Regions from separate parts of the Methylophaga sp. UBA2012 genome, predicted to be linked through region 2. Evidence: riboswitches for the same ligand, from Rfam matches in the RefSeq annotation. Region 2 holds a riboswitch; each other region holds the start of a gene.
What was found. Region 2 has a riboswitch for cyclic di-GMP ahead of B2248_RS13635 (hypothetical protein). Riboswitches for the same ligand answer to the same signal wherever they lie in the genome.
Positions count from the first base shown of each region.

Region 1: it holds a riboswitch for cyclic di-GMP, as region 2 does, so the genes downstream of both, B2248_RS03105 (hypothetical protein) here and B2248_RS13635 (hypothetical protein) in region 2, are expected to answer to the same signal.
Region 3: it holds a riboswitch for cyclic di-GMP, as region 2 does, so the genes downstream of both, B2248_RS00385 (hypothetical protein) here and B2248_RS13635 (hypothetical protein) in region 2, are expected to answer to the same signal.

Region 1 is NZ_DDCG01000002.1:292,520-303,200, forward strand. It holds gene B2248_RS03085 (hypothetical protein) at 1-149, shown strand, start outside; gene mpl (UDP-N-acetylmuramate:L-alanyl-gamma-D-glutamyl-meso-diaminopimelate ligase) at 149-1,492, shown strand; gene B2248_RS03095 (UbiX family flavin prenyltransferase) at 1,495-2,103, shown strand; gene B2248_RS03100 (formate--tetrahydrofolate ligase) at 2,173-3,843, shown strand; gene B2248_RS03105 (hypothetical protein) at 3,945-4,661, opposite strand; cyclic di-GMP riboswitch class I at 4,681-4,760, opposite strand; gene djlA (co-chaperone DjlA) at 4,816-5,649, opposite strand; gene ubiB (ubiquinone biosynthesis regulatory protein kinase UbiB) at 5,655-7,325, opposite strand; gene B2248_RS03120 (ubiquinone biosynthesis accessory factor UbiJ) at 7,372-7,962, opposite strand; gene ubiE (bifunctional demethylmenaquinone methyltransferase/2-methoxy-6-polyprenyl-1,4-benzoquinol methylase UbiE) at 7,967-8,713, opposite strand; gene B2248_RS03130 (DUF971 domain-containing protein) at 8,725-9,084, opposite strand; gene hslU (ATP-dependent protease ATPase subunit HslU) at 9,095-10,414, opposite strand; gene hslV (ATP-dependent protease subunit HslV) at 10,423-10,681, opposite strand, start outside.
Region 2 is NZ_DDCG01000019.1:88,218-98,898, forward strand. It holds gene rlmE (23S rRNA (uridine(2552)-2'-O)-methyltransferase RlmE) at 1-349, shown strand, start outside; gene ftsH (ATP-dependent zinc metalloprotease FtsH) at 388-2,289, shown strand; gene folP (dihydropteroate synthase) at 2,359-3,147, shown strand; gene glmM (phosphoglucosamine mutase) at 3,140-4,486, shown strand; gene tpiA (triose-phosphate isomerase) at 4,614-5,399, shown strand; gene secG (preprotein translocase subunit SecG) at 5,406-5,735, shown strand; tRNA gene B2248_RS13615 (tRNA-Leu) at 5,759-5,843, shown strand; gene cysC (adenylyl-sulfate kinase) at 6,005-6,595, shown strand; gene B2248_RS13625 (DHH family phosphoesterase) at 6,601-7,575, shown strand; gene B2248_RS13630 (undecaprenyl-phosphate glucose phosphotransferase) at 7,649-9,058, shown strand; cyclic di-GMP riboswitch class I at 9,286-9,371, shown strand; gene B2248_RS13635 (hypothetical protein) at 9,409-9,897, shown strand; cyclic di-GMP riboswitch class I at 10,086-10,162, shown strand; gene B2248_RS13640 (hypothetical protein) at 10,198-10,681, shown strand, end outside.
Region 3 is NZ_DDCG01000001.1:72,506-83,186, reverse strand. It holds gene B2248_RS00400 (2OG-Fe(II) oxygenase) at 49-678, opposite strand; gene B2248_RS00395 (cytochrome c/FTR1 family iron permease) at 948-2,855, shown strand; gene B2248_RS00390 (molybdopterin-containing oxidoreductase family protein) at 2,907-5,030, opposite strand; cyclic di-GMP riboswitch class I at 5,255-5,333, shown strand; gene B2248_RS00385 (hypothetical protein) at 5,368-5,868, shown strand; gene B2248_RS00380 (YqaA family protein) at 5,997-6,437, shown strand; gene B2248_RS00375 (hypothetical protein) at 6,490-7,215, opposite strand; gene B2248_RS00370 (alkaline phosphatase) at 7,297-8,913, opposite strand; gene gspD (type II secretion system secretin GspD) at 9,056-10,681, opposite strand, start outside.

The sequences.
Region 1 (10,681 bases), on a different contig from region 2:
TTATTGTTATTTTCTGGAGTTTATTTGTTGTTGCACATATCTTCAGGTATGCACTTGATATCCGACCCGGTTTAGCAGCGGTTATAACGACGGTTTATACCATTGCTTCGTTGATTGTGGTTGGACTCACTATTTCAGGAGTTGCGTAATGCATATTCATATACTGGGGATTTGTGGCACGTTTATGGGCGGACTGGCCATTTTAGCCAGAGAGCTTGGCATGACAGTGAGTGGTTCAGATGCCAATGTGTATCCACCGATGAGTGATCAGCTTGCTGCCGCAGGCATTGATGTCAGGGAAGGATACAAACCTGAACATTTAGAGCCTGCCCCTGACTTAGTGGTGATGGGCAATGCCATGTCACGAGGTAATCCGGCCGTAGAGTATGTGTTAAATAAAGGTCTTCCCTATGTTTCTGGTCCACAGTGGCTGAATGAACATGTGCTGCAAGGGAAATGGGTGTTGGCTGTTTCTGGTACACATGGAAAAACAACCACCAGTAGTTTATTAGCTTGGATTCTCGAGCATGCCGATATGGCACCTGGTTTCCTTATCGGCGGGGTGCCTGATAATTTTGGCGAAACAGCTAGACTCGGTAAAACGCCTTTTTTTGTAATTGAGGCAGATGAGTACGATACGGCATTTTTTGATAAGCGTTCTAAATTTGTCCATTACATGCCCAGAACGTTGATTATTAATAATCTTGAATTTGACCACGCTGATATTTTTGATGATTTGGCCGCTATTCAAAAGCAGTTTCATCATTTAGTTCGAACTGTGCCTGAGCAAGGTTTGATTCTTTCGCCACAAGAGAAAGCAATTGAGCATGTCTTCAATATGGGCTGTTGGACACCACGTCAAACACTGGGCGCTGAGGGGGATTGGCAAGCGACATTATTGAAGAATGATGGTAGCGAGTTTGAAGTACGCCATGGTGAAGCCACTGGCCGCGTTGTATGGGATATGCTCGGTCAGCATAATGTGAGTAATGCCCTTGCGGCAATAGCGGCAGCTCATCATGTTGGTGTCACCATTGAACATGCTTGTGAGGCCTTATCAGTGTTTGCCGGTGTTAAACGACGGCTGGAATTGAAAGGCGAAATTAATAATATTCGGGTGTACGATGATTTTGCTCATCATCCGACCGCTATTGCCACCACTATCGCCGGGTTAAGAGCTAAAGTAGGGAACCGTCGGCTGATTGCGGTACTTGAGCCTCGCTCTAACACCATGAAAATGGGTGTGCATCAGGAGACATTGGCTCAGTCTTTAATTCAGGCAGACAGAGTGTTATTGCTTCAGGATGCTGATTTGAAATGGTCACTAAAACAAGTCACAGAAACATTGGGCGATCATGTCAGTGTATTTGATTCTGTCGACGCTATCGTTAAAACAATCAGCAATGAAGCACAGTCTGGTGATGAAATTTTAGTGATGAGTAATGGTGGCTTTGGCGGTATTCACCAACGGATTTTAGAGGCGATTGCCTAATTATGTTAGATCAGCAGCAGATCGCATTAGCCATTACAGGCGCTTCAGGTGCACCTTATGCAAAGCGTTTACTGGAGGTGCTGTTACAACAAGGCCTCACTGTGCATTTAATGATTTCCACTGCAGGCAGAATCGTGCTTGCTGATGAGCTTGATTGGAAATTACCCGCTCGGGCCAGTGATGTTCAAACGAAATTAGTTCAAGAGTTTAACTGCCACCCTGAACAGTTACGGGTGTATGGTGAACAGCAATGGTCATCGCCATTGGCAAGCGGCTCTCATCGCGTGCCAAGCATGATTGTGTGTCCATGTACCATGGGCACTCTATCGGCTATCGCCTGCGGCCAGAGTGATAATTTGATAAACCGCGCTGCCGACGTCATGCTCAAAGAAGATCGCAAATTGATCGTAGTGCCGAGGGAGGCGCCATTTTCAGTGATTCATCTGGAAAATATGCTGAAACTTGCTAAGCTTGGCGTGTGTATTTTCCCCCCAAATCCTGGCTTCTATTTTAATCCTACATCCCTAAATGAACTGGTCGACTTTGTTGTCGCCAGAATACTGGACCAGGCGAAAATAGAACATAATCTGATGCCTCGTTGGGGGGACTGATGTGCTATTCGGGATTCCCTCGTAACTCACGTATAATAGGACTCAAATTCAACCCCGCTCAGGAAAACCATGTCAGATATTGAAATTGCCCAACAAGCTTCAATGCAGGAAGTCACTAGTCTCGCTGAGGAAAAGCTTGGTCTTGCCTCACATCATATTGACCCGTATGGACGTTTCAAAGCCAAAGTCTCTTTGGAAGTAATGGATGATATGGCAGCGAAAGCGGATGGTAAGTTGATTTTAGTCACGGCCATCAGTCCAACGCCGGCAGGTGAGGGCAAAACCACTACAACCATTGGCTTGAGTGATGCGCTTAACCGAATTGGCAAAAAATCGATTGTCTGTGTGCGCGAACCATCAATGGGGCCGTGTTTTGGTATGAAAGGTGGGGCCGCCGGTGGCGGTTATGCACAGGTCGTGCCGATGGAAGATATTAATCTTCACTTTACCGGCGATTTACATGCGATTGCCTCAGCACATAATCTATTATCAGCGATGATTGATAACCATATTCATCATGGCAATGCACTGCAGTTAGATGCTAGACGTATTGTCTGGCAACGAGTGATGGACATGAATGATCGTGCGCTGCGGGACATCGTCGTTGGTATGGGTGGCCCTGCTAACGGTTATTTACGTGAAGAGCGTTTTGATATTGTGGTGGCCTCAGAAGTGATGGCCATTTTTTGTTTGTCCAATTCTTTACAGGAATTGAAGCAACGTCTTGGCGAAATTTTAATCGCTTATTCGGTAGATGGGACGCCTCGTTATGCCCGTGACATTATGGCGCATGGTGCGATGGCGGCTTTATTGAAAGAAGCGATTAAGCCGAACCTGGTTCAGACTTTAGAAAATAACCCGGCTTTTGTACACGGCGGGCCTTTTGCCAATATCGCGCATGGCTGTAATTCTGTCATCTCAACCAAGATGGCACTAAAACTGGGTGATTATGTTGTCACTGAAGCCGGCTTTGGTGCTGATTTAGGTGCAGAAAAATTCATCAATATTAAGTGCCGTAAAGCGGGAATTAAACCGGATATGGCAGTGGTTGTCGCCACAGTAAAAGCCCTGAAATATCACGGTGGTCTGGAGCTGAAAGAGCTAACTGCTGAAAATCTTAATGCACTGAATACGGGACTGGCTAATTTAAAACGTCACCTAAGCAATCTGCAAAACGAGTTCGGCTTGCGTTGTGTTGTCGCCATCAATCATTTTGTCAATGATAGCGATGCTGAGATTGAATTGATTAAAACAGCAGTGAAAGAGATGGGCGCAGAGGCTATTCTTGCTCGCCATTGGGCCGAAGGTGGTGCTGGTGCTGAAACATTAGCACAGCGTGTGGTTGAAATGCTGGATGCTGATGCCGAACCTTGTCAGTTGTTATACCCGGATAGCTTGCCGCTTTGGGACAAAATCAACGAAGTCGCTAAACGTTTATATGGTACAGGTCAGGTCGTAGCTGATAAAAAAGTGATGGATAAGATCGCCATGCTGAATGAGCAGCACGGGGATATTCCGGTTTGTATGGCAAAAACGCCGTATTCTTTTAGCAGTGACCCGAGCTTACGTGGCACGGCTGAGAACCATACGCTAACCATTCGTGATGTTCGTCTGTCAAACGGTGCAGGTTTTCTTGTCGTGCTTTGTGGTGATGTAATGACTATGCCAGGATTACCAAAACATCCTGCAGCAGAGCGGATTGATATTGATGATAATGGTTCAATAGTAGGATTATTTTAATAGCAAAGCTAAGTTATTAAAGCGATCAAAAAAAGCCGTAATAATTTCTCACTACGGCTTTTTAGTTTTTTCTTATTTAAATATTTTAAGCTTTTATGCCTTTACACCTTACGACGCAAACCAAGAAAGCCTAACAATGCTGGAGCAAACATCAATATACTTGCTGGGACAGGCACGGCTGATGGTGTTTGAATATAACTAGCATAGCCTGTTTCTTCATAGTTAATTTCATGTTTCAGTAATGCATAAGAAAATAATGCATTATCTAGCAGGACGTCTACAGAAGGTAATATTGAAACTGGGGTTGAGAAAAAGTCTTCATCAAATACCATTAGGCCATATATCGTAAAGAATTCTACGGAATCTTTCTGAGGCGGAGTCATAACTCTAGCTTTAAATAAAAGTGCATCACCTGTCATGTTAGGGTTGAGACCTTTATTGACCATTGACGTTACGAGATCTGAGTGAAATTTATCTTCGTTTGCAATAGTATTATCTAAGATACTGATGCTAAATTGCTTTCCATCAAATACAGTAGGCGCAGCTGTCCCTGAGAGGATGTAGTTAGGTGAGCTGCTAAGTTGCCTCGTACCAGAGCTTCCTGGAATTGGTGTAAGGTTAGCACCAAATGGTCCAAACTCCGTTGTTAAGTCTGTGTCGAAAGACCAGGTGGCAGGTGCCGACTGACCAATAAGTGAACTTAAGTCTCCGCTGGCTGTTTGCCAGGTACCTGTAGTGGATAAGCTCGTTGGTGCCGCTAAGGCAATATTAGTTAAACCCGCAAATAAAGCCAAGCCCATAAAAGCCGTTTTTTTCATGTGTTTCTTCCTTAGTTATTATTGCAGCACAGCCACCTTAATATCTTAAGGTCTGTAACTTTCCGTCCTTGGTTCACACCGAGTTTGGCTTTGATTGAAGCATTTCGGGTAAAAAATAATATCAAAGAAATAACAAAAATTGAAATGAAGGTGGCTAATTTTGCTCTCGATGTTTTTTGATTAAATCATAAGCCAATTGAATTTCTTTAGCCTGTTCAGTAGCAACAGCAATCATATCTTCAGGTACACCTTGACCCATTAATTTATCAGGATGGTATTGGCTCATTAATTTGCGGTATGCACGTTTAATTTCTTGATTAGAACTGTGCTCTGTGACACCAAGTGCTTTATAAGCTTCCGCAAGGTCATTCATAGAAGAGCGTTGCTGACCTGACGAATATTGTTGTTGATAGCCGCTTGAAAAATTAGCCTGACTTAACACCATATCGAGGATTCGATTAAACTCTGCTCGGCTATAACCCAGTTGTGATGAAACCTGCTCCAGAATCTGTCTTTCTTGTGGGTCGAGCTTACCATCGGCCAAAGCCATCACCGTCAGGTAGACCAGTAAGACTTGTTTTAAATTAAAGGTGTTGCCACAGTGCTGTTTAAATTTCGTCACTGTTTCGTTGATATCAAAGTCGGGTTCAGCGCCACGTTGGAACTGACGAATAGCTTCTTGTCTGTGCTCACCAGACATGCCCATTTTTTTGATAAAGGCTTCAACATGGTCGATTTCAATTTGACTGATACGGCCATCAGCTTTTGCTAATTTCCCCATCAATACAAAGACTGTTTCCAGGAAGACGGCTTGACGAGTTTGGTTGGTAAAAGGATTCGCGCCACCAAGTCCATAAGCCCGTACACGATCAGCAAAACCACCAAATATAAGCCCTATCAGGGCACCAAAAATACCCAGAATCAGTAAACCAACACTCATGGTACTTAATAATAAGAAGCCTAAAATCAGGCCTATCCACTTAAACATAACGATTAACTTTTCTTTGAAATACTAAAATAAATGAGGCCAAGCCCCCATAAACCAAACACCCAGCTGAGAATTGGGAGGCCGGCAAACATCGTCGTCGCATAACCATCAAGCCCGGTAATCACTGCGGCACCAACCAGGAAAGCAGCGCCGGCTGTAACAGCGGCACTACGGTAGCTGGCTTGCTTGATTTCTTTACGTAATTGCTGAATATCGGCTGATGCTAAATTTACGTTGAATTGACCTTCCTGAGCACGTTTGCTCAAGTCATATAATAGACGTGGCATTTCAGGTAAGGTTTCAGCCCAATGTGGCGCTTCTTGTTGTAATGTTCTTAAAGCGGCTTGCCAGCCCATTTTTTCTTTCATCCATGTTTCTAAAATCGGTTTGGCTGTTTTCCAGAGATCCAGATCGGGATAGAGGTCACGGCCCAATCCTTCAATATTGAGTAGGGTTTTTTGTAGTAAAACCAGTTGTGGCTGGACTTCCATATTGAAACGACGCGCTGTTTGAAACAGTCTTAATAACAACTGCCCGAAAGAAATTTCTTTTAGTGGCCTTGCGAAAATAGGCTCACAAACACTGCGTATAGCGGCTTCAAACTCATCCAAGCGTGTGTCAGCTGGCACCCAACCAGATTGCACATGTAACTCTGCCACACGACGATAATCATGATTAAAAAAGGCAAGAAAGTTTTCTGCGAGATAACGCTGATCATCTGGTGACAAGGTTCCCATAATGCCGAAATCGACAGCCACATATTTCGGGTTTTTTGGATCATGAATATCCACCATGATATTGCCGGGATGCATATCGGCATGGAAAAAACTATGTTTGAAGACTTGGGTGAAAAATATTTCAACGCCCATTTCTGCGAGCTTAGCCATATCCACCCCTTTGGCGATCAAACCTTCAGTATCGCTAATAGGGGTGCCATAGATACGTTCTTGAACCAGAATATTGGGTTTTGTCAGTTTCCAATATATCTTCGGCACGTAGAGTAAAGTGGTGCCTTCAAAATTACGCTGAAGTTGTGATGCCGAGGATGCTTCACGCAGCATGTCGAGTTCATCAAACAGGTTCTTTTCCAGCTCAGCAACGATTTCTCTCGGACGCAGGCGTTTGCCTTCAGACCAATATCGTTCGGCGAAGGATGCCAGGGTATATAACAAGGCAATATCACGTTTAATAATAGGTTCTATGCCGGGACGTACCAGCTTTATTACAACTTGTTCACCATTTTTCAAGGTCGCGGCATGGACTTGTGCAATAGAGGCTGAGGCAAGAGGCTCTGGTTCAATATGAGCGAATAATTCATTCAGTGATTCTGCTTCATACGCTTTATCGATGAGTTGTTTGGCTTGTTCCGCAGGAAAGGGGGCAACCTGATCCTGTAATTTGGCCAGTGAGTTGGCAATATCCGGTGGCAGCAGATCCCGGCGAGTGGATAGCACCTGACCAAATTTGACAAAAATAGGGCCTAAGTCTTGTAGCGCCAGTCTTAATCTTTCGCCTCTGGGAAGTGTCGATTGTTTATTGCGCCAGCGATGAGGAGATAAAAAACTAAAATATCGAAGTGGACGTAACAGATGAATCGCTTTGATCACTTCGTCCAGGCGATGTTTTGCCAGGACATGATTGATTTGAATCAGTCTGGATAACTGATTAGCCTTCATTAATGGCTCCTTACATGGATATAGCTGAGGTCAATGCTCACGTGCGTCAATGATGTGTTTCCAGCCGGTTTATACGTGCCTCAAGCCTATCAATATCTGCCTTGATCTTATCTACATCACTCATGAAATCGTCGATTTGAATCTTGTCTGGCAAGATGTGAGCTTCTTCTCTCAGGTATTCAGAAAGTGACATCGATAAGGAGCGTTGGGTCGCATTTAGCCATGAAAAACCTTGTTTGATGGCATAATTTAGCGGCTGAGCAATCACGTCCCCTGTGACATTGGCAATTTGCTGTTCCCAGTCAAAGTCAAACCCGTCGAGAACGTCTTGCAACTGTTTGGCAAATTGTACATTCCCATGGATATGTATCTCATTGGAGAACAAGTGCTCTGGGTGTTTGGCCAGCTTCAGCAGACTTATCGCATTAGCGGTGATTAATAAATCCGCATTTTCTTCATCATTATGAGTCAGCTTGATTGCTGACTGATGAAATGAGACGTGTAAATATTGCTGCCAGTCCTGAATATGAATCACGATCACACGATTTTCAAAAGTATTAAGCCGTTCGCGCGTTTCAGGATCCTGTTTCAATGCCTGATTAACAGCCAATTCGATTGGACGTAATAAAATGGCCATGAGTCTAGAATTTATAACCGCGATGAAGTGAGACGATACCGGCGGTCATATTGTGATATTCACAACGTTCAAAACCGACATCCGTCATCATCTGTTTTAAGGTTTCCTGATCCGGATGCATACGGATGGATTCAGCCAGATAGCGATAGCTGTCTTCGTCCCCAGTAAAAATTTTGCCCAGCTGCGGCAGAATCTTAAATGAATAAGCATCATAAATCGGTGCCATCCACTCAGCTGGCTTAGAAAACTCTAAGACCATCAGTTGGCCGCCTGGCTTGAGTACACGAAACATTGATGCCAGTGCTTTATCTTTATCTGTGACATTACGTAAACCAAAAGCAATGGTAATACAGTTGAAACTGTTGTCAGGAAACGGCAGGGCTTCCGCATTGGCCTGAACGTATTCAATATTGCCCACAATACCATCATCCGTCAGGCGGTCACGACCAACATTAAGCATAGACGCATTGATATCAGCTAATACAACTTTGCCTGTATCACCTACCAGTTTTGAAAACTGTCGGGTCAGATCGCCTGTACCGCCGGCGATATCCAATACGGTTGCCCCACGACGAACACCACTGTTCATGATGGTAAAGTGCTTCCAGAAGCGATGAATACCAAGCGACATTAAGTCGTTCATCAGATCATATTTACCTGCAACCGAGTGAAAAACCTCGGCGACATGTTTGGCTTTTTCGGCCGTGGGTACTTCTTTATAACCGAAATGGGTGGTGTCTTTGGCTTCCATAACTTGACCTATTACTGTTGGCGCTGATAACCGGCTTTCTGAAGTCGGTTAAGGTAGTCTTGCCATAGAGAATCCTGATGTATGGCAAGTTCGTACAAATAGTCCCATGTGAAAAGACCACTGTCATGTCCGTCATCAAAAAACAATTTGAGTGCATAATGACCAACAGGCTCTATTTTTTCGAGACCGACGTTTTCTTTATGTGTCTGCAGAACTTCCTGTCCGGGACCATGTCCACGAACCTCTGCTGAAGGTGAGTGGACACGGAGATATTCTGCTGACAAACGATACTGCTTATCACCATAGCTCAGAGATAGACACTTGGATTGTTTGTGTAACGTAATCTCTGTTGGTAGTGGTATTTCTGCCATCAAGAATGCCTTATAGGATATAACGTGATAAATCTTCGTCTTCAGCAACCACGGAAAGTTGCTCATTGACATAGTCTTTATCGACGGTGACAGACAGATTTTCTTCGCTGCCAGCTTCATATGAAATCTGTTCTAACAACTTTTCCAGCATGGTATGTAAACGGCGGGCACCAATGTTTTCTGTCTTTTCATTGACTTCCCATGCCAGCTGAGCAATGCGCTCAATACCATCGTCGGTGAAGCTTAACTCAACCCCTTCTGTTGCCAGAAGCGCAATATATTGCTCCGTCAGAGAAGCGTCAGGCTCAGTCAGAATGCGAACAAAATCCGCAGAAGAAAGTGCATCCAGTTCAACGCGAATAGGTAAGCGACCTTGCAGCTCAGGTATTAAGTCGGAGGGGTTGCTTAAGTGGAATGCACCTGATGCGATAAACAGAATATGGTCGGTTTTGATCATGCCATATTTGGTCGAAACAGTGCTTCCCTCTACCAGAGGTAAAAGGTCACGTTGAACACCAGCACGAGATACATCCGCATTGTTACTGCTTTCACCTCGACCGGTAATCTTATCGATTTCATCCAGAAAAACGATGCCATTTTGTTCAACACTGTCTAACACTTTGGCTTTCAATTCTTCTTCATTGATAAGTTTCAGTGCTTCTTCTTCAGACAGCAGTCGCATGGCATGAGCTACTGTAATTTTGCGCATACTTTTACGTTGTGAGCCCATACTTTGAAACATTTCTTGTAACTGGCTGGTCATTTCTTCCATGCCTGGAGGCGACATGATTTCAACACCTACATTAGGGGCATTCAGTTCCAGTTCTATCTCACGATCGTCAAGTTTGCCCTCACGCAGCATTTTGCGGAAACGTTGGCGAGTGGTTGATTCATCTTCTGTTTCAACATCGCGTGCAGGGCGAAGCAGGGCATTCAGAATACGTTCTTCAGCGGCATCTTCTGCTTTGTTCTTTACCGATGATATCGCCTCTTCACGCAGCATTTTCATGGCTGTTTCAGCAAGATCACGAATGATTGATTCGACATCACGGCCTACATAACCCACTTCAGTAAATTTGGTGGCTTCTACTTTAATGAATGGCGCATTAGCTAAAGCGGCGAGTCTTCGGGCGATCTCTGTTTTACCGACGCCGGTGGGACCAATCATAAGGATATTTTTAGGAGTCACTTCATGTTGAAGTGCTGCATCGAGCTGCTTACGACGCCAGCGGTTACGGAGTGCAATGGCGACGGCTTTTTTAGCTGCCTGTTGTCCAATGATGCGTTTATCGAGTTCGTTAACAATTTGTTTCGGAGTTAATGATTGCATGATAGATATCAGTTTGAGTCCAGAGTTTCGATTGTAAGGTTGTGATTGGTATAGATGCAGATGTCAGCGGCAATATTCAAGCCTTTTTCTACAATTTCTCTGGCACTGAGAGCAGTATTTTGTAATAAGGCGGTTGCTGCAGCTTGAGCAAAAGGGCCCCCAGAACCAATAGCAATAAGGCCATGCTCTGGTTCAATGACGTCACCATTACCAGAAATAATGAGGGAGGCTTCTTTATCTGCTACAGCAAGTAAGGCTTCAAGTCGA
Region 2 (10,681 bases):
ACATTTTATTCAAGGTGACTTCCGTGAGGACGATGTACTAGATGAATTGAATAAAGTATTGGATGGTCGGCAAATAGACCTTGTATTATCGGATATGGCCCCCAATATGACAGGTGTAGGGTCGATAGATCAGCCTTCAAGTATGTACTTGGTCGAGTTGGCTTTAGATTTTGCATTGAATAATTTAAGTAAAAGCGGTTGCTTTCTTGTCAAAGTGTTTCAAGGCGAAGGATTCGAAGCTTTTTTGAAAGAAATGAGAGACAACTTCACAAAAGTTGTTACCCGTAAGCCGGGGGCTTCACGAGCAAGAAGTCGTGAAGTTTATTTGTTGGGGCGTGGTCTCAAATAACATTTAATGGTAACCAGAGGTACCTTACATTGAATGACATGATGAAAAATATTGTTTTGTGGGTAGTCATCGCCGTTGTGCTGATGTCTGTTTTTAATAATTTTGGTCCACAAAGTAATGATTCAGGCAGCATGGATTATTCTAGCTTTATCAGCAACGTGAAAAATGGGGCTGTAGCCAGAGTCGATATTCAGGGCAGAACTATTTCAGGTGAACTGACAGACGGTAGTAAATTCACGACATACAGTCCTGATTACGATCCCGGTTTGATTGGTGATTTATTAGATAATGGCGTCACCATCAAAGCGGAACCAGCAGAAAAAACCAGCTTACTGATGCAGATCTTTATTTCATGGTTCCCAATGCTTCTATTGATTGGTGTCTGGATTTTCTTTATGCGACAAATGCAAGGTGGCGGCGGTAAGAACCCCATGTCATTTGGTAAAAGCAAAGCGCGCATGCTTAACGAAGATCAAGTTAAAGTCACCTTTAAAGATGTCGCTGGTGTAGAAGAAGCCAAAGAAGAAGTGGCTGAACTGGTTGATTTCCTGCGTGACCCAAGCAAGTTCCAGAAACTGGGTGGTCGTATCCCCCGTGGTATTTTGATGGCCGGCTCACCAGGTACAGGTAAAACCTTACTGGCGAAAGCAATTGCAGGTGAAGCTAAAGTACCGTTTTTCTCTATTTCTGGTTCTGACTTCGTTGAAATGTTTGTTGGTGTGGGTGCTTCGCGTGTTCGTGATATGTTTGAACAAGCCAAAAAGCATGCGCCATGTATCATTTTTATTGACGAAATTGATGCTGTAGGTCGTCACCGTGGTGCCGGTATGGGTGGTGGTAATGATGAACGAGAACAAACACTTAACCAATTATTAGTAGAAATGGATGGTTTTGAAGGTAATGAAGGTGTCATCGTTATCGCGGCAACTAACCGTCCTGACGTACTTGATCCAGCATTATTACGTCCTGGCCGTTTTGATCGTCAGGTCGTGGTACCTCTCCCAGATATTCGTGGTCGTGAACAGATCCTGAATGTGCATTTGCGTAAAGTACCAGCCGCTGATGATGTCGATGCAAGAGTGATTGCTCGTGGTACACCAGGCTTTTCTGGTGCTGACTTAGCTAACCTGGTTAACGAAGCGGCATTATTCGCTGCTCGCGGTAATAAACGTCTGGTTGGCATGGAACAACTCGAATTGGCAAAAGATAAAATCATGATGGGTGCAGAACGACGCTCCATGGTGATGAATGAAAAAGAGAAAGAGTTAACGGCTTATCATGAGGCTGGCCACGCTATCATTGGTCGTTTAGTACCGGGGCATGATCCCGTCTATAAAGTCAGTATTATTCCAAGGGGTAGAGCATTGGGTGTGACGATGTTCTTACCGACAGAAGATAAATACAGTTACAGCAAACAGACATTAGAAAGCCAAATTTCAAGCTTATATGGTGGTCGTTTAGCTGAAGAGCTTATCTTTGGTCAGGAAGCTGTGACTACCGGTGCGTCCAATGACATCCAACGTGCCACTGAGCTCGCTCATAATATGGTCACTAAATGGGGGCTTTCTGACAACATGGGCCCATTGTCTTATGGTGAAGATGAAGGCGAAGTTTTCTTGGGCCGTAGTGTGACTCAGCATAAAGCGGTGTCTGATCTGACAGCGAAACAGATCGATGAAGACGTAAGACGTGTTATCAACCGTAACTATGATCGTGCAAAACAATTGCTGATTGATAATATGGATAAATTGCACACGATGGCTAAACTATTAATGAAATATGAAACCATTGATAGTGATCAGATTGATGCCATTATGGAAGGGCGTGAACCGGGTGAGCCAAAAGACTGGACTGATCGTTCGTCTACACCACCATCTGGTGATACAGAATCTGATTCTTCAGAAACACCTTCTGGCAAACCAGCTGATCAGCTGCATTAAAAACCAGGAAGTAATTACGTGATTTTTGATTGCGCGGGCAAGTCCTTGGACTTGTCCGTTCCTCGTATTATGGGCATCGTAAATGTCACTCCTGATTCATTTTCAGATGGTGGCAAATTTCTTAATCGTGATGCAGCCCTCAAACAAGCTGAAAAGCTTATCGCCGAAGGCGCGGATATTCTGGATATCGGCGGTGAATCTACACGACCTGGCTCAGATATCGTGGCGGAACAAGAAGAAATCGAACGAGTCGCACCCGTCATAGAAATGATTAGTGCGGAATTCGATATTCCTATTTCTATCGATACTATGAAGCCTGGAGTCATGAGAGCAGCGGTGAGGGCCGGTGCTGGGCTCATCAACGATGTGAATGCTTTGCGAACTGAAGGCGCATTGGCAACCGCTGTTGAACTAAATGTGCCCGTCTGTTTGATGCACATGCAAGGCACACCTCAAACCATGCAACATGAACCTCACTACAGTGATGTGGTTGCTGAAGTGAAAGCCTTCTTATTAGAACGTGTAGATACCTGTCTAAAAGCAGGCATTAAAGCTGAACAGATCATGCTTGATCCCGGTTTTGGCTTCGGTAAACGTGCTCGCCACAACCTGAGGCTAATGAAGCATTTATCCACTCTGACGGATTTACCATATCCCGTTTTAGTTGGCGTATCTCGTAAGTCTATTATTGGTGATATGTTAAAAGTCAGTGTGGATGAACGATTAGCTGGGAGTTTATCTCTTGCTTCAATCGCGACATGGTTGGGTGCAAAGCTTATTAGAACTCATGATGTTAAAGAAACTCATCAAGCCGTAAAATTAAGTCAGGCAGTTATGCAGGTAGAAGATTTTGACTAAACAAAGACGTTATTTTGGAACAGACGGCATCCGTGGTCGTGTAGGTGATGGTGCTGTCACGCCGGACTTTGTATTAAAACTCGGTTGGGCCGTTGGTAGAGTCCTGGCGAAAGAACGTAACAGCAGAGTCATCATTGGTAAAGATACCCGTATTTCGGGCTATATGTTTGAGTCTGCCTTACAGGCTGGTTTATCTGCCGCAGGCGTTGATATTTATTTATTAGGGCCCATGCCCACTCCAGCAGTCGCTTATCTAACTCGTACTTTTCATGCTCAAGCAGGCATAGTTATCAGTGCTTCGCATAATCCTTATCATGATAACGGAATTAAGTTTTTTTCGGCGCAGGGGACAAAATTACCTGATGAAATAGAGCTGGAAATCGAGGCGATGCTGGAACAACCATTAAAAACGGTTGATTCAACCCGATTGGGTAAAGCACATCGTATTGGTGATGCGGCAGGGCGTTATATTGAGTTTTGTAAAAGTACAATACCAACTGGCATTGATTTAAGTGGGCTGAAAATCGTTGTCGATTGCGCGCACGGCGCTACCTACCACGTCGCCCCGGATGTCTTCAAAGAGTTGGGCGCACAGGTCATTGTTATGGGCGCAGAACCTGATGGTTTTAACATCAATCTAAACTGTGGCTCGACCGAACCGCGACTTCTACAACAAGCTGTGCTTGAAAATAAAGCCGATCTGGGGCTTGCCTTAGATGGTGATGGTGATCGTATCATTATGGTCGATCATCGCGGGGAAATCGTCGATGGTGATGAACTATTATTTATCATCGCCAGAGCAAGACAACGGATGGGAGCAAGTATGCCTGATGTTGTTGGTACACAGATGTCAAACCTTGGCTTAGAGCATGCGCTGGCGAAATTCGATATGTCACTTCATCGGGCAAAAGTCGGTGATCGTTATGTCATGGAAAAACTGCAACAGGTCGGTGGTTTACTGGGTGGGGAAGCATCTGGTCACATCATTTGTCTGGACAAGACATCAACAGGTGATGGCATTGTTGCAGCGCTTCAAGTCGTTGCAGAAATTCAGCAAACTAACAATAGTCTGCATGAGTTACGATCTGTCGTAACAAAATATCCTCAACATTTGATTAATGTCAGAGTCAATAAAATGATTGACCTGAATAAAAATGCTGAGATTAACCAAGCCATTTCATCGGTAGAGAAAAGACTGGGAGATGAGGGAAGAGTATTACTCAGAGCCTCAGGAACTGAACCGGTTATCCGTGTCATGGTCGAAGGCATTGATGCCACATTAACCAAACAACTGGCTGAGGAACTTGCCTCTGTAATAGAGCAAGAGCTGAAAAATTAAATGAGATGTTTTGATAAGAGCCTTAGCTTATTCTGATAATTGCTTTACCAGAAGTATTTCATACATTGCTTTATCCATAGTGGGTATGTAGTCTGATGTTTCATTTTATATTGAAAGAGAGTGTTAAGTGCGTAAACCACTAGTCGCTGGTAACTGGAAAATGAACGGCTCTAGTGAGAGTAATAAAGCATTACTTGAAGGCATACTCTCTAAAGCCGATACCTTCTCGGATATCGAAGTCGCGTTATTTCCGCCGTCTGTTTACCTGCAACAAGTACAATCCGCCCTTACAGGTACAGGTTTAGCTTGGGGGACGCAGAACCTGTCTCAGTTTGAGAAAGGGGCTTACACGGGTGAAATTTCGGCGAGCATGCTGGTAGATTTTGGCTGCAAATATGTATTAATAGGCCACTCTGAAAGACGCTGTTTATATGCTGAGTTAGACTTGGATCAGTGTCTGCTTGATCGTATTATCGCTGAAAAATATGAAATGGCAGTAAGGGCGGGTATTACACCAATTATCTGCATTGGGGAAAGCCCTGATGAACATGCTGTTGGTCGTACCGAAGAAGTGGTGTTGCGATTACTCGATACTGTTATTGCGCATCAGGGCGTTGAAGGACTCGCTCATACGGTTTTAGCATATGAACCGGTATGGGCTATCGGCACAGGCCGCTCAGCCACGCCAGAATGGGCGCAAGACGTACATAGTTTTATGCGCCAACGTGTAGCAAAACACGATAAAGAGATAGCAAAAAATATAAGAATACTTTACGGAGGCAGCATAAAAGGTAATAATGCTGCGCCATTGTTTCTACAACCTGATATTGATGGTGGACTTGTCGGCGGGGGCTCTCTCGACGCCGATGAATTTGTTAAAATATGTCAGGCCGCAGTTTTAAAATTAGGTTAACAACACATGCACGCGATTATTCTCACAGTTCATATTATTGCCTGTCTTTTGCTGATTGGATTTGTTCTGATTCAGCACGGCAAAGGCGCTGATGCAGGCGCTGCATTTGGTGGCGGTGGCGGCGGTGCCTCAGGTAGTCTGTTCGGCAGTCAGGGCTCAGCTTCATTTTTAAGCCGCGCCAGTGCGATCTTAGCGACTATCTTCTTTATCACAAGTCTTACTCTAGCCTATTTTTCTGTGGAGACACCAGGAAAAGCAAAAAGTGTGACTGAGTCTGTGCCGACAACAGAGCAAGAAGTCGATAAAACACCTGCAGATTTACCTGAATTACCGTAGAATACGCAACCTTGATTACCCTTGCCGACGTGGTGGAATTGGTAGACACGCTATCTTGAGGGGGTAGTGCCTTCGGGTGTGCCGGTTCGACTCCGGCCGTCGGTACCAAATTAAAAAGCCTGACTAATGTCAGGCTTTTTTTTTGCCTATAGAATTTAGTAAAAACGACGAAATAGTAAACTTTACAACATGAGGACTAGGAATAATTGGTGAAGTCGGTAATATCTACCTCAATATATTACTTACTTAGATAAGGAAATTTTTTCATTATGGAAAATATCGTCTGGCATAAACACAAGGTAGAAAAGTTAGATCGATCAAAACAAAAAAAACAAAAGCCCTGTATTTTGTGGTTTACAGGTCTAAGTGGAGCAGGTAAGTCCACGGTTGCAGATGCTGTAGAACAAAAGCTATTTGAGCTGGGACATCACACTTATTTACTTGATGGCGATAATGTCAGGCATGGGCTAAATAAAGATCTGGGCTTTTCTGATGCCGATCGCATTGAGAATATTAGACGAATCGGGGAAATGGCAAAGCTATTTGCTGATGCCGGTCTGATTGTCATGAGTGCTTTTATCTCACCGTTTCGCAGTGATAGACAAATGGTTCGTGATCTTGTTAAAGAAAAAGAATTTGTTGAAGTTTATATCTCTACACCTCTCAGTACTTGCGAAGAGCGTGATCCCAAAGGTCTCTATAAAAAAGCCAGAAGTGGACAAATAAAAAATTTTACCGGCATTGATTCCGATTATGAAGTGCCACATCATCCGGAAGTAACACTGAATACTGCTGAACTCAATGTAAATGAATGTGTTGATAGGGTCATTTCGTACTTAAAACAAAATGAGATTATTTAAAGCTAATGACAAACTTTGATGTTTTTAACGGTGATGCTGATGGTATTTGTGCGTTAGTTCAATTGCGATTAGCTAATCCCATTCGCTCTGAACTAATTACTGGTGTTAAACGAGATATAAAATTACTGAGTAGGGTCGATGCAGAAAAAGCCTCTCAAGTCACAGTATTAGATATCTCAATGCAGAAAAATCATGACGCACTGCTAAATCTGCTATTGAATGATGTCGATGTGTTTTATGCCGATCATCACAACCCAGGAGATCAAATCAGTCATCCTCGATTACAAGCACTGATTGATATGCATCCCAATAAATGCACTGCGTTGATAATCAATGAGTATCTAAATAATGCCTATGAATTATGGGCAATAACAGCGGCTTTTGGTGACAATCTTGCCAGTGTTGCTGAAGATTATGCTAAAAAAATCCACCTTGATGAAAGTAACATAATCAAGCTCAAAACCCTGGGGCAGCATATTAATTACAATGGTTATGGTGCCAGTATTGATGATTTATTTTTCGCGCCTGATGAGTTGTATAGATGTTGTGTTAACTACCGCTCCCCGCTAGACTTTATTGATGATAATACTGAAATAATTGAGACTCTGGACTTAGGCTACAACTCTGATTTGGCACGGGCCAAACAACAAAAGCTCAGCTATGAAAATGAGACAGTGGGAGTCATCGCATTACCTGATGATAAATGGGCAAGGCGCATTAGTGGTACATATAGTAATTATTTAAGCAATCAGTATCCTTCACGGGCACATTTAATTCTCACTGAAATACCTGAATCATCTGCTTACGTGGTGAGCATAAGAGCACCCAAAATACGTCAAGAAGGAGCTGATTATATTGCAGGCCAATTTGATACTGGTGGAGGTAGAAAAGCAGCTGCAGGTATTAACTTCATGAAAGAAGATGAGTTGCCTAGATTAATCTCTGTTCTTGAAAGCTATTACAAGAGCGAAGCGAATTAATCCTGCATCATTTATACTTAAACTATAGATGTCACTCAATACCAATAAATACTAATAAGGCAAAAAGGAACAAATGGCTCAAGGCAGGATTAGACAATACGATGCAAAAATTAATGCGATATCACGCCTGATTGATAGTGGCATTATCCTGCTTACCTTTTTAGCCTTATTTGATATTTTTAAGGCGGGATGGGATGTCCTTTATATATGGAGTCTCTTATTCGCTATTTTATTGTTTAATTTTTTTGCCGAATCTCAAGATGCCTATCGTTCATGGCGAGGCACAGCATTGCGAGAAGAAGTTTCGGCAGTTATGTTTTCATGGTTTACCAGTGTTTTCATTCTGGTGATGATTGATATCTTTTTCATTCACTCTGGTAGTTATCTCGATAGCTTTGTTTTTTTATGGTTTTTATTGACGCCAATTGAATTAATTTCCTGGCATGCCATTGTGAGAACATCATTGGCAATCCTCCGGGCTCGTGGAGTCAACACCAGAAACGTTGCTATCGTTGGTGAAACAACTTTAGGAAAACGTCTGGAACGTGCATTTAATGAAATGGACTGGTCAGGATTCAGGCTGGTAGGTTATTACGATGACCGATCACAAAAACGTGTCGAAACGGAACCTAACTTAGTCGTCACTAACAAAAACGTGGGCGATTTCAATCAGCTGATTGAGGACTGCAAAGCAGGCAAAGTGGATACGGTGTATATCACTCTTGCTATGTCAGCAGAGCATAGAATACGGCATATAACCGAGCTATTGGCAGACAGCACCGCCTCAGTATACTTAGTACCAGACTTGTTCACGTTCAATCTTCTTAATTCACGTTGGGTTGATTATCAGGGCATTACGGCTATTTCAGTGTATGAAACGCCCTTTGCTGGTATCGATAGCATATTGAAACGATTAGAGGATATTATCCTCAGTTCAATTATTCTGATGATTATTGCTATACCCATGTTGATTATTGCCGCTGGGGTGAAGTTTACATCTAAAGGTCCTGTATTTTTCAAACAGACCCGTTATGGTGTGGATGGTGAAAAAATTAAAGTATGGAAATTCCGTACAATGACAGTCACGGAAGATGGTGAAAAAGTCACACAAGCTCAAAAAAATGATAGCCGAATTACGCCTTTTGGTGGTTTCCTGCGTCGAACGTCTCTTGACGAACTTCCACAATTTTTTAATTCTCTCGGTGGGTCGATGTCTATCGTTGGTCCAAGGCCACATGCTGTAGCACATAATGAGCAATATCGTGCGCAGATTCAGGGATATATGCTGAGACATAAAGTTAAACCAGGCATTACCGGGCTAGCACAGATAAATGGTTTTAGAGGAGAGACAGATACGCTGGATAAAATGCAGGGACGGGTGCATTATGATTTGAAATATATCCAGAACTGGTCGTTATTACTTGATCTTGAGATTATTTTTTTAACCCTGTTTAAAGGGTTTGTCGGTAAAAATGCCTATTAATTGTTTTTTAGTTCTAATTAGTAATGTTACTTACTAAATATACTTGTTACTTACCCTGAGACACAGTATCATATCCTTACTGTTAAGGTATCGGTGTAAAGCATATACACCAGATAATACTAGTTATCGTAAATATCTTAATAGCAATCAGAACAATAGACATCAACGGTGATGGCTTTGTAGCAAGATCATACTGGTCTTACACAATGTCGGCGTGTTTGATGTTGTGTAATTAAAGCCAAACTCGCTGTGAGGCGGGGTCGGAAAGCCACAGATCTTTAAATCTACATTTAAAGATGGCTGGGTTGCATTGCTTGTTTTTTCGAATTCTTATGCATAAGGAAATTATTATGAAAAAAGCGATGCTATTTATCGTAGCTTTATTGTTTTCAGTAAGCGTTAACGCCGCGACGTTATCTCTGACTGAAGCTGGTTCAACTAACGCAAGTCAAAGTGTTGATTTATCTGGTAGTTCAGTTGTTTTAGCTGGTGGTACTGTCTCTAAGAAAAGTACCTGGAGTTCAGCATTTTCACTCACAACTGATACTGATACACCTGTTGTAATCGCATGGTCATTTAATCCTGCAATTACTGGTGCAACATTAGTTTTTGGTACATTGGGTGACACTGTGTCATATGCAATTACTGAAGACTTCAGCTTCACAGCTATGTTGACTGCAGGTACTAGCTATATCCTGAGCATTATCGATGCTACATCAGGTGTAGTTAAATATGACGTATCTGTATCTGCAGTACCTGTACCTGCTGCTCTATTCTTGTTTGCCCCTGCTTTATTAGGCTTTTTGGGTATGCGTAGAAAAACAGCTGTTGCAGCCTAATTTAAAGCTACACAGAAAATAAAAAAGGGAGCTTTGGCTCCCTTTTTTATATCCTTTAGAGCATTGATCTTAAACTCCAATAGCAAAATTGTACCAAGGTACAATAGACATGGGTGGACAATGCTCCATATGATTCACTCATCTGAAAAAGTCAGATAGGTGATTATCATATCTTATGGATATGGTAATTTAACAAAAGCCAAACTCGTCGTGAGGCGGGGTCGGAAAGCCACAGATCTTTTTTAAAGATGGCTGGGTTGCATTGCTTGTTTTTTCAACTTATGCATAAGGAAGTTTATTATGAAAAAAGCGATGCTATTTTTAGTAGCTCTCATGTTCTCTGTTGGTGTTAATGCTGCAACATTGACTCTTACTGGTATCGGATCAAGTGGCGCAACACAGTCAGTTGATGTCAATAACAACAGTACTGTTCTTGCTGGTGGTACTGTGGGTGAAGTTGGTAACTGGTATTCAGAGTTTGATCTTATCTCTGATACCGACACTGGAATTAAAGTGGAATGGTCATTTAACCCATTCACTGCATTATCCGGTGCGACCATAAAGTTTGGTCAAATTTCTGGCCCTAGTGGTTATTATTTACCTGGTGCACAAACTTTCGCTATTACAGGTGATTTCAGCTTTACAGCATTTTTAACAGCTGGTGTTTACTACGGTATTGATATCATTGATGCTGCATCTAACATTTTGAAATATGACGTATCAGTATCTGCTGTACCAGTACCAGCAGCATTATTCTTGTTTGCTCCTGCCTTATTAGGTTTCT
Region 3 (10,681 bases), on a different contig from region 2:
TAATTTTTCCGGTGTGTATGTATATATAAAAACCGTTCAGAAATAAATTTACTTTCTTTGTGAAACTAAGCGTTTCAATTTTGCACTCAAACGGTGGAAGAATCGATGTTTATTTCCTGCTGCTGCACTGGTCAGGAAATTAATTTGTATTGACTGACGTTTACCTTCAAAGGCCGGATAACCATGCCAACAATTATCAGTCACTTTGAAAGCGAGTAACGCGCCCGGTCCTGGGCTGATTTCATCGACATAATCATTCATATCATGCCCATTTCTCAGGATCCGAAGTTTGCCGGTATCAGCTTCCCATTTCTCATTCAGATAAATCAGAATCGTGGCCACTTTAGTTTTGGAGTCGGTATGAATCCGACCATCTTTTTGTCTGGAATAACCTCTGAGCGTAATCATCATCGGCAAGTCCATCACCTGCACATCAAACTTCTGACAAATAATGCGACGGAACTCCGGGGTATCAATTGATTCTATCAGCGACTTAAATGGTTCGTTTAGATCAACGTCATCTACGTTATAACTTCCACCATCCGGAATATCGGGAAAACTGTTAATGATGCCTTGCACATCCTCAGGATAAATTGACTCTTCTACTTTAAAATAAGGAAAAGGTACTGTTTGCAAAGGCGCATTATCGAGCGAATCCAGCTTAATCACATTCTTCATCATCTTGTCATCAAATCGTCATAAATGATCACATTATCACTTTCTGTACTTCACATACACAAGCTAAAGCCTCTCATAGTGAGTTATTGCAGCGCTGTTGATGTGTTGCTTTTCGTTGTACTCATCATGAAGAACTTCTTGAAGTCAGTCTTATCTAAGAAATCATTGACTCGTAATAGTCAGTAACGTTTATAATGAGTATGATTCTCATTTAGAACTTGACTAAGCAATATCTCGACTTAACAACCAAAGCTGGAGCGGTTAAAAACGTGTTTACACTTGACCTTCGTAAAACATCAGGTCTCATTATCAGCCTGATAATGTTCTTCTCATTTATATATACAGCTCATGCTAACGATGCACAGAGTGATACACGACAGCTTATGCAGATGGCTGAATATATTGGTGCAGACTACAGTGCTGCGATTGCGAATGGGGAAGTCATCAATGAGGCTGAATACAGTGAAATGACAGAATTTTCTGCACTTGCTGTAGAAAAAACGCGTCAACTGGAAAATGGTCAGGACGCTGTAGAAGCTGCTCTTAAATTACAACAAGCTATTGCCGACAAACAAAACCCGGATGTGATTCATCCTATTACGGTTGAACTGCGTAATATTCTGATCAAACTGTCACCGGCCGTTTCATTACCCAGCGAATTATTACCTATACAACAGGTTCAAGCGCTTTATCAGCAAAATTGCAGTGCCTGTCACGGTGCTAAGGGTCAGGGTAATGGTGAACTTGCCGCTACGCTTGATCCAACCCCAACTGATTTTACCGACAAAGAACGTGCAATGAACCGGTCATTAATCGGTTTGTACGATGCTATTACTAATGGTATCGAAGGCACAGCGATGGTTGCCCTGTCTCATCTGGATGAAAAACAACGTTGGTCTTTGGCTTTTTATGCTGGCAGCATAGCGTTTCAGGATAATAAAGGTCTCGCCACTGTTCCTGCAGGTATGAGCATTCAAGACTTTGTCAGTAACAGCCCGAATACCTTATTAAACAAATATCCTACATTGGATAACCAAACCGTCGCAGAACTTCGCTCAAACCCTGAGCCACTTTTCGCTTCTAACGACCCTCTCGCTATGGCTAAACAGCAGCTTAATGCTTCTCATAAAAGCTATATGGCAGGCGAATATAAAACCGCTCAAGGCTTAGCTGTCAGTGCCTATCTTGATGGTTTTGAACTCGCTGAAAACGCGCTCGATGCATACGATCCAAAATTAAGAAAAGATATTGAAAAATCCATGATGTCATTCAGACAGTTAACAAGCCAGTCTGATAAACAGGATGAAATCACTGCATTACTCGAAAAAACCAACAGTCAGTTAAGCGAGGCGCAAGATATGTTATCTGCTGATACCTTATCTGACTCTACCCTTTTCACCGCCAGCTTAGTAATTTTGCTGCGTGAAGGCTTAGAGGCAATGCTGGTTGTTCTGGCACTGGTGACCGTACTGGTAAAAACTGAACGTCGCGATGCAGTGAAATATGTTCACGCCGGATGGGTTATTGCCTTAATCGCTGGTATAGCGACCTGGTGGGCAGCTCAAAACCTCATTAGTATTAGTGGTGCCAGCCGTGAAATCATGGAAGGTGTCGGTGCATTGATGGCTGCAGTCATTCTATTCTATGTCGGTTTCTGGATGCATAGTAAAACCAACGCCGCAGCGTGGCAGGCATACATCAATCAGCATATTCACCGCCACTTAAGCACAGGTACATTGTGGGGCTTAGCTGGGCTGTCCTTCATTGCAGTGTATCGTGAAGTGTTTGAAACAGTCCTGTTTTATCAGGCTCTTATGACCCAGTCAGCGTCGTCTCAGTCAATGTCTATCGCTACCGGCTTTGTAACGGCGACGGTGATATTAGCTGTATTATTCTGGGTCATAATTAAATACTCTTTACGTTTACCTATCAGAAAATTCTTCACCTTCAGCACTTACCTGATGCTGGCTCTATCCTTTGTACTGATTGGTAAAGCGGTGGCAGCATTACAAGAAGCCGATTTGATCAGCATATCGTCTTTCCCAATTGACTTTACCTTATCGTGGATTGGTGTTTATTCCACATGGGAAGGATTGGCAGCGCAATTGGCTATTCTGATTCTATCCGTATTGATATTGATAGGCATCAGGCCTTTCGGCAACAGACAAACAGCCTAAAATTCAACACAAAAAAGCCCGCTGATGCGGGCTTTTTTCCATGAGGGAGAGTTAAGCATTTAAAGCCACTTGAACCAGGTTATCTGTAAACGTTGGCGCATGCCCCATATCAACAAACTCTGCCGAACTCACACAGTTAACTGTACCTTTATTTAACTGTCGCCAATAGCCTAATGTGGCCACCACAATACCAGGGCTGACATCATCGGTAATTTGTGCCAATGCCTCAAATTTACCTCTATCGTTAAAGACAGACACCACATCACCACTCTGGATATTTCTCATATCTGCATCCACAGGACTTATCATCACAAACTGTTCGCCTTGGCCTTTTATCTTGTTCTCCATATTGGCGTAACAAGAGTTCAGAAAGCCATGACTTTTAGGTGAAATGATATTTAAAGGATACTTTTCAGCCAACGCAGGATTGCTTTCATGCGTCTCTCTTGATGGGACATAATCAGGTAAGCTGTCTAAAGGTTCGCCTGGCTGGAAACCGTCATACATTTGCCTGAAAGGTCCGGCAACAAAATTTGTGGCTCCTTTTATTTCCAGCTCACATTTACCACTTGGCGTGGGGAAATTTCCATTGCGGTGAGGAGCACGATCATCTTTGGTACCCACTTTTAATTTGGCAAAACCATGTTCGCGTAAATAAGCTAAATCGATACCATCACAAGCAGGTGATTCCCAGTCAACATAGTTCTCCAGACACTCGCTATCTGACCAGCTAAAGTTTTCTTCTTCATACCCCATTCTGGCAGCAAGACGTCTGAATATCTCGTTGTTGGGAATAGCTTCACCAGGCGAGTCCACGCACTTTTCGTTATAGGTCAGATATAAGTGGCCCCATGACAGCACCATATCTTCCATCTCAGCGCCCATAGAAGCAGGCAGCACAATATCAGCATAAGAAGCCGTATCAGAAAGAAAATGTTCAGCCGACACCAGAAACAGATCTTCCCGCATCAAACCTTGAACAATTTTGTCGGTTTCAGCTGCTTGCGTGACAGGATTCGCATTCCAGCACATCATAGATTTAATCGGTGTATCAAGTCCCAACTCACCCGTTAGTGCTCGACCAAGTTGTATTGCATTCACCACTGGCGTGCCTTGTGGGATCAGATCTGGACGCGAGATGACATCAAATTTATAAGGATGCTCCCATACTGGGAACTGTAAGGCACCACCACCAACATGACGCCATGCACCGGTTAAAGCTGGCAAACAAGTAATAGCGCGGATGGCCTGACCACCACCGTAGTTACGTTCAACTGCTACCCCAAGGCGAATTGCCGCAGGTTGGCTAGTGGCAAACTCACGGGCAAATTGACGAATATCATCCGCAGCTATGCCTGTGATTGTGGCAGCCCATTCGGGTGATCTGGTCTTGGCTCTATCTGCCAAGGCATCAAAGCCAACGGTGTAGTTGTCGATGTAGTCCTGATCCTGTAAACCTTCTTCAATGATGACATGCATCATCGCCATGGCTAGTGCACCATCGGTTCCGGGTTTTGGCGCGATGTGCCAATCGGCTTCTTTCGCCGTTTTCGATTTATACGGATCAATCACCACCACTTTGGCACCATTTTTCTGTGCATCTTTCACGATATGCCAATGGTGAACATTGGTGCTAACCGAGTTGCAGCCCCAGATAACGATGTATTTAGAATGAATAAAACTCTCAGGATCGACACCTGCCGTCGGCCCTACGGTCAATAACCAAGCGGTACAAGAACCTTCACCACAAAACGTACGTTCACAAACGGTTGCCCCCATTTTGTTAAAAAAGGCATCGCCCCCATTTAAGCCATGAACTAAGCCCTGATTCCCCAAATAGCTATAAGGCAAAATGGCATGCGGACCATGCTCTGCAATAATTGCTTTCCAGCGGCTAGTGATTTCATCCAAAGCCTCATCCCAGCTAATTCGCTCAAACTGTCCACTGCCCTTAGGTCCTGTTCGTCGCATAGGGTAAAGCAGACGATCTGGATGGTAATGTCGTTTTTCATAATCTTTAAGCTTGACGCACAAACCACCTCGGGTCATCGGATGTTCTTTATTGCCTCTAACAGAGGTTAATTGACCATTTTCAACCTCATAGACCATGGAACAGGTATCAGGACAATCATGTGGACAGCCACCATGATGCGTTGTTTTTAATACGCTTGCCATATTGCTCTCTCCTCTCTGATATATATTTTTTTATTATTATTTTCAGACTATACACCAGTTTAAAACGGGAAATATGCCCGTTAAGTTATTCAACTGACTTGATAAAAATTTTATTTAAATCAATTACTCACTCTGACATTTTCTTGTAATAGAGCCTCTATACACTTAGCGGCAGATGAATAATTCACCACTTTACCAGTTGGGTGGTTTATCACTTTCATCCATTTAATCAAAGCCAAACTCGTCGTGAGGCGGGGTCGGAAAGCTACAGGTCTTCCAAGTGAAGATGGCTGGGTTGCATTGCTTGTTTTTTCACTCTAAACATAAGGGAATTTTTATGAAAAAAGCGATGCTATTTGTCATAGCACTATTTTTCTCTGTTGCGGCTAATGCAGCAACACTTAACTTAACAAAAGGTGACTCAGCTTTCACCAACAATGCTAGTCAGGAAATTGATCTTGCTACTGGTAGTACAGTATTAGCAAGTGGGACTACAGGTAATGGCGCATGGGAATCTTCGTTCAGTTTATTTACTAATGACGCAACACCAGTAGTTATTGAATGGTCATTTAATCCAGAGTCTAATCTTGATAATGCAACTATTGCATTTGGTGTTTTAGGTGGTGCTATTCAAAATTTCAACATTACTGGTGATTTCAGTTTCACAGCGATATTAACTGCAGGTCTGACATATGTGTTGGATATCTATGACGCAACGGGTAAAGCTTTAAATTACAGCCTATCAGTTTCAGCAGTACCTGTTCCTGCAGCACTTTTCTTATTCGCACCAGTTTTATTAGGTTTCTTAGGCTTTCGTAAAAAAGCGATTGCAGCATAACCCATCTTTAGAAAATCGTCGTTCAATATTAGGGAGCTTCGGCTCCCTTTTTTTATGTATGATTCAATATTTCCTGAGAGAGTATCAGTTTGACTTCTCCACCATCACGCCATCGAGTAACTGCCTGAATGGATTATTTTGTTAGCTTGGGTTATCCCGGTCTTTTTATCTCAGCCTTTTTATCTGCAACACTACTGCCACTTAGCTCTGAATTCGTTCTCAGCACACTATTAATCAAAGGACTATCACCGAGTTTTCTCATCACCACAGCCACCGTGGCAAATGTGCTTGGCTCAATGCTGAATTATGCTTTAGGTTATTGGGCCAGTTCTGCAGTCATAAAAAAATGGTTACGGATATCAGAAAGCGATATTAGAAAAGCGGAAAACCGGTTTAAGAAATATGGTCTTATTTCCCTGTGTTTTACCTGGTTGCCCATCATTGGTGATCCATTAACTGTTATGGCAGGACTCGTAAAAATACATCTAGGCTGGTTTATCGTGCTAGTCACAGCAGGCAAGTTGATTCGCTATATTGTCATCAGCCAGGTAGCCATGTCGCTAAATTAAAAAACCCCGTTTCAGAGACTGAAACAGGGTTTTAACTGGGTTACACTTTTACTTAATGATGATGCGGATGACCGATATCCTCACCTTCACTGTTATAAAAACCAGAAGGTCCGTGTTCGATATAACCCTGATTAATCATCTTCGCAATGAAGGGATCTGATTCACTATCACCAATATCGGCATAATCCGTTGTCTGATAGTCATCACGCATTTTAAAGCTGGCATTAACAACACTTTCATCTTTAATCAGTTTCGTTAACTGCCATGTTTGAATGTGACCGTCAGCGGTATTTTTCCAGCTTTTCACTAATGATAAAGCAGGTAACCATTCAAGTTGGAGATGGCTATCACCTTCTGTTAACTGATAAGTTTCGACTTTGTCACAGGCTTCACCAGAAGTTGATACCAGTGTCATATTATTTTTCAACTTGTCTGTAATCAACTCATGCACTTGTTGCCATTGACTATCAGCATTAGCGTACTTCACCTCGCCCGGCTGATACTCGATAGCATGTTGCTCCTTATCAAAAAAACGTACCATTCTTAACTCACCATTATGGGTGTATTCCCACATATCGGTAACACCCGTCTGGGTAAACTGATTACTAACACGGCCATGTTGACGCCACAACATCATCGTTGCCGTTTTATTAGAGTCACTGTCAGTCATTTCGTACGTTGCCCCTAATAACTCAGGATCGATTGAACAACTCTCGCTCGCCTGAACTAGTAACGGAGAAGTGACTAACACCAGGCTCGCTAATAAATGATATTTCATCTGTATAACCTTCATCGTGTTGATTTTATCCAAACGAAAAAGGGGTGGACTCACGCCCACCCCTCTCTTTTTCGTGTGATGTTACTTAATCGCTTTTTCTGCTTTGATTTCCAAACGTGCCGCTTGATTCATGATGTGATAAATCAAGTTTTGTTCATTCACTCCTGTTACCGCACTTGCACCAGGGCCTGTCGCAAAAATGGCTACATCTTCACCTGCATGTGTTTCAGAATCTAATGGAATCAATGCTTCTTGATGGTATCCAGATAATTCAGTATTCACGGCAGTTAAGTCTTTACGACCAGTATCAGGGCCTGCGTTATAGCTGGCATCAGCATCCGTTTCATTGCCCAAGTCACGGAAACCAAGACCGTTGGTGTAACCCAGAGTGGTATAAGGTTTACCATCAGCAGCTAATGCAGGCTCATCTGAACCAACGCTGACCACTTTACCCAGAATAGGATTACCACGTTTTGGATAACCTGCCATAGTGAATACATGGCTGTGATCCGCTGTCACGATAATCAATGTTTCTTCAGGGTTAGTGTTTTCTAATGCTGTTTTAACCGCATGAGCAAACTCAATAGTTTCATTTAATGCACCATGAGCATTACCCGCATGATGAGCATGGTCAATACGACCAGACTCAACCATTAAGAAGAAACCACGATCGTTCTTGTTCAAGACTTTAATGGCTTTTTCTGTCATTTCAGATAATGAAGGTTCACCAGCAATATCATTGCCACGGTCAGCTTCATATTGCATATGTGATTCATTAAATAAAGCGAAGATTTTATCGGTATTGGCTGGATCGATAGCATCAAAGCCTGCTTTATCGTATACATATTTACCTGTTGGATAAGTAGTCTGCCATTCTGCTACTAAATTACGACCATCCGTTCTGTCACCTTCAGTAGAACTGACGGCATCAGGGCTGTTAAATGCAGGATCTTTTGGTAAGAAATGACGACGACCGCCACCCATAGCAACTTCGATACCGTTAATACGTTTTGCTGTTGGATAACGATTTTTCAGATTACTTTCAAATTCCACCAATTGTTTAGCGATATCTTTACAAGGTAAACCACGGCGTGTGACAGAGGCAGGCATATCTGAAACGTCTTCCCAGTCACGATCCACTGATTTTGCATAAGTCGCTGCAGGTGTAGCGTGAGTGATTCGTGCTGTTGTGACGATACCTGTTGATTTACCAGCAATTTCAGCCAGCTCAAGGGCAGTTACCAGTTCATGTCCGCTCATTGTCGAGCACACGCCACGTTGAACATCTTCACCAATACCGATGATGCCAGCATCTGTTTTAACACCACTCATCATGGCCGTCATCGTACCAGCAGAGTCAGGTGTTTGAGCATCAACATTGTATGTTTTTGCCAGTCCTGTGAATGGAAAGGTTTCAAAGGTCAGGCGATTTTCTTCACCTGGTTTGCCATTTAACTGGCCTTCTAAAATACGGGCAGCTGTAATAGTAGAAATGCCCATACCGTCACCGACAAATAAAATCACATTTTTTGCTTTGTGTGCATTTTTATAAGCTGGTTTGTTATCCATTTTTTCAACAGCGTCTGTATACCAGTCACTGTTAACTTGATAATCAGTTAAAACAGGTTGTTTAGCATAAGCTGTTACGCTTAATGCTAAAGTTGCTGCACCCAATAGTAAAGGTAGCTTGTTTGACATGTGTCTCTCCCATAAGACAATTAAAGTGTTTGGTTGGCTAACGGATACAGCGTAATTGTTATTGATGACATCCAAGTTAAGCATTGATGACAATTATGTGAACTGAGTCACATATTGGCCTGGAGCCCGATTAAGGTGGGTTTTATATTTTCCCTGACACGGACGCCGGGATTTCTTCTATCGTCAGCATTTTGTTTCTTAACTCTTCGGTTACCGCCTGCGCCGATGTGCGATCTCGAATTACTCTTGGTGTGATTAATACCAATAGTTCCGTTCTTCTCACCGCATCTGAGGTTTGCCCGAATAAATGCCCTAAAACCGGTAATTTATGTAGTCCCGGTATGCCGCTGTCATTATTGGTTTTGCTGTCCTGAATTAAGCCACCTAGCACGATGGTTTCACCAGAATTGATAGCAACAACACTTTCAATTTCACGTTGTTGGATGGTGGGGGCATCAATCGTCGAGGTGGTTGTTTGTACGGCATTACTGACTTCCTGCCGTATTTCCATGGTGACAAGACCACTATTATTGACTCGTGGTAATACGGTTAACGACACCCCCGTTTTACGAAAATCAATTTCATTGACTGTTGGTGCGGTGGCATCAGTATTACTCACTGATTGTCGGGTGGGGATAGGAATTTCATCGCCGACATTGATTTTAGCCGGTTGGTTATCCAACACCATCAAAGACGGCGACGATAAAACATTGAGTTTTGATTGCGCTGCGAGTGTATTCAACGCAAACCGCACATTACTTAAGCTATCAACTACCGTGAACGAAAACCCCGGTGTCTGGGCATTTATACCCGTATCTCCTAAATCCAGTTGACTGTTACCCTGTTTACTCCCTATACCATTTTTAAAAAACCATTCGACACCAAAATTCAGTTCATCGGATAAGGTCACTTCAATAATGCTGGCTTCAATTAATACCTGCATTGGCACCGTATCAAGCTGTTTGATCGTGCGTTCAATCATGTCGTAATCTTTGGCTGTGGCCATAATTACCAAAGCATTCCGAACATCATCAGCAATAATGTCGACCTCGTCATTTAAAAAACGGGCTTTATTCGTTTGAGATGCAGACACGATCTCATCATTGTTGTTTAAGCTTGTCTGAGTCGAGCCCAGATGGATTTGGGTTTCACCTGGAGCCAGTGTGTGTTTTTCTGTCGCAGAATCTGTTACCTGTTGAAGACTGGCACCAAACACCTGAGCCAATACATCCGCCAGTTGCTGGGCCTTGGCATTCTGGACTTTATACACATACAGCTGTTGCTTACCCAGATTCGAAGCCATATCCAAGCGCTCAACCCAACGTTCCACATTTAACAGCGACGACCGGTTTGCACTGATCGCTAAAATACTATTCAGACGACTAATCGCCATTAAGCGCACCGGACCATTTGCCGACTTTTCATTATTGTCAGCTGCTGATGTCAGCAGAATATTTTCCAGCTCACGCTGAATATCGTTCACTGAAGCATTCTTTATTGGATAAATACCGACAGACATCCCCGCCAGCCAATCCACATCAAACACAGAAATCGTTTGTGTTAATGTCTGCACATCCTGCTGACTGCCGCGTAATAAAATCAGATTACGTTTTTGGTCAATTTGGATGTCCGTATCCTTCCCAGCATAAGGCATTAAAATCTTCGCCATCTCAGGCGTGCTGATATAACGCAGCGGAATCACATGCACCCCGTAGCCTGACTGAGAACTACCCGATGTTCGGGATAATGCCTGATCAGATGCCACCAC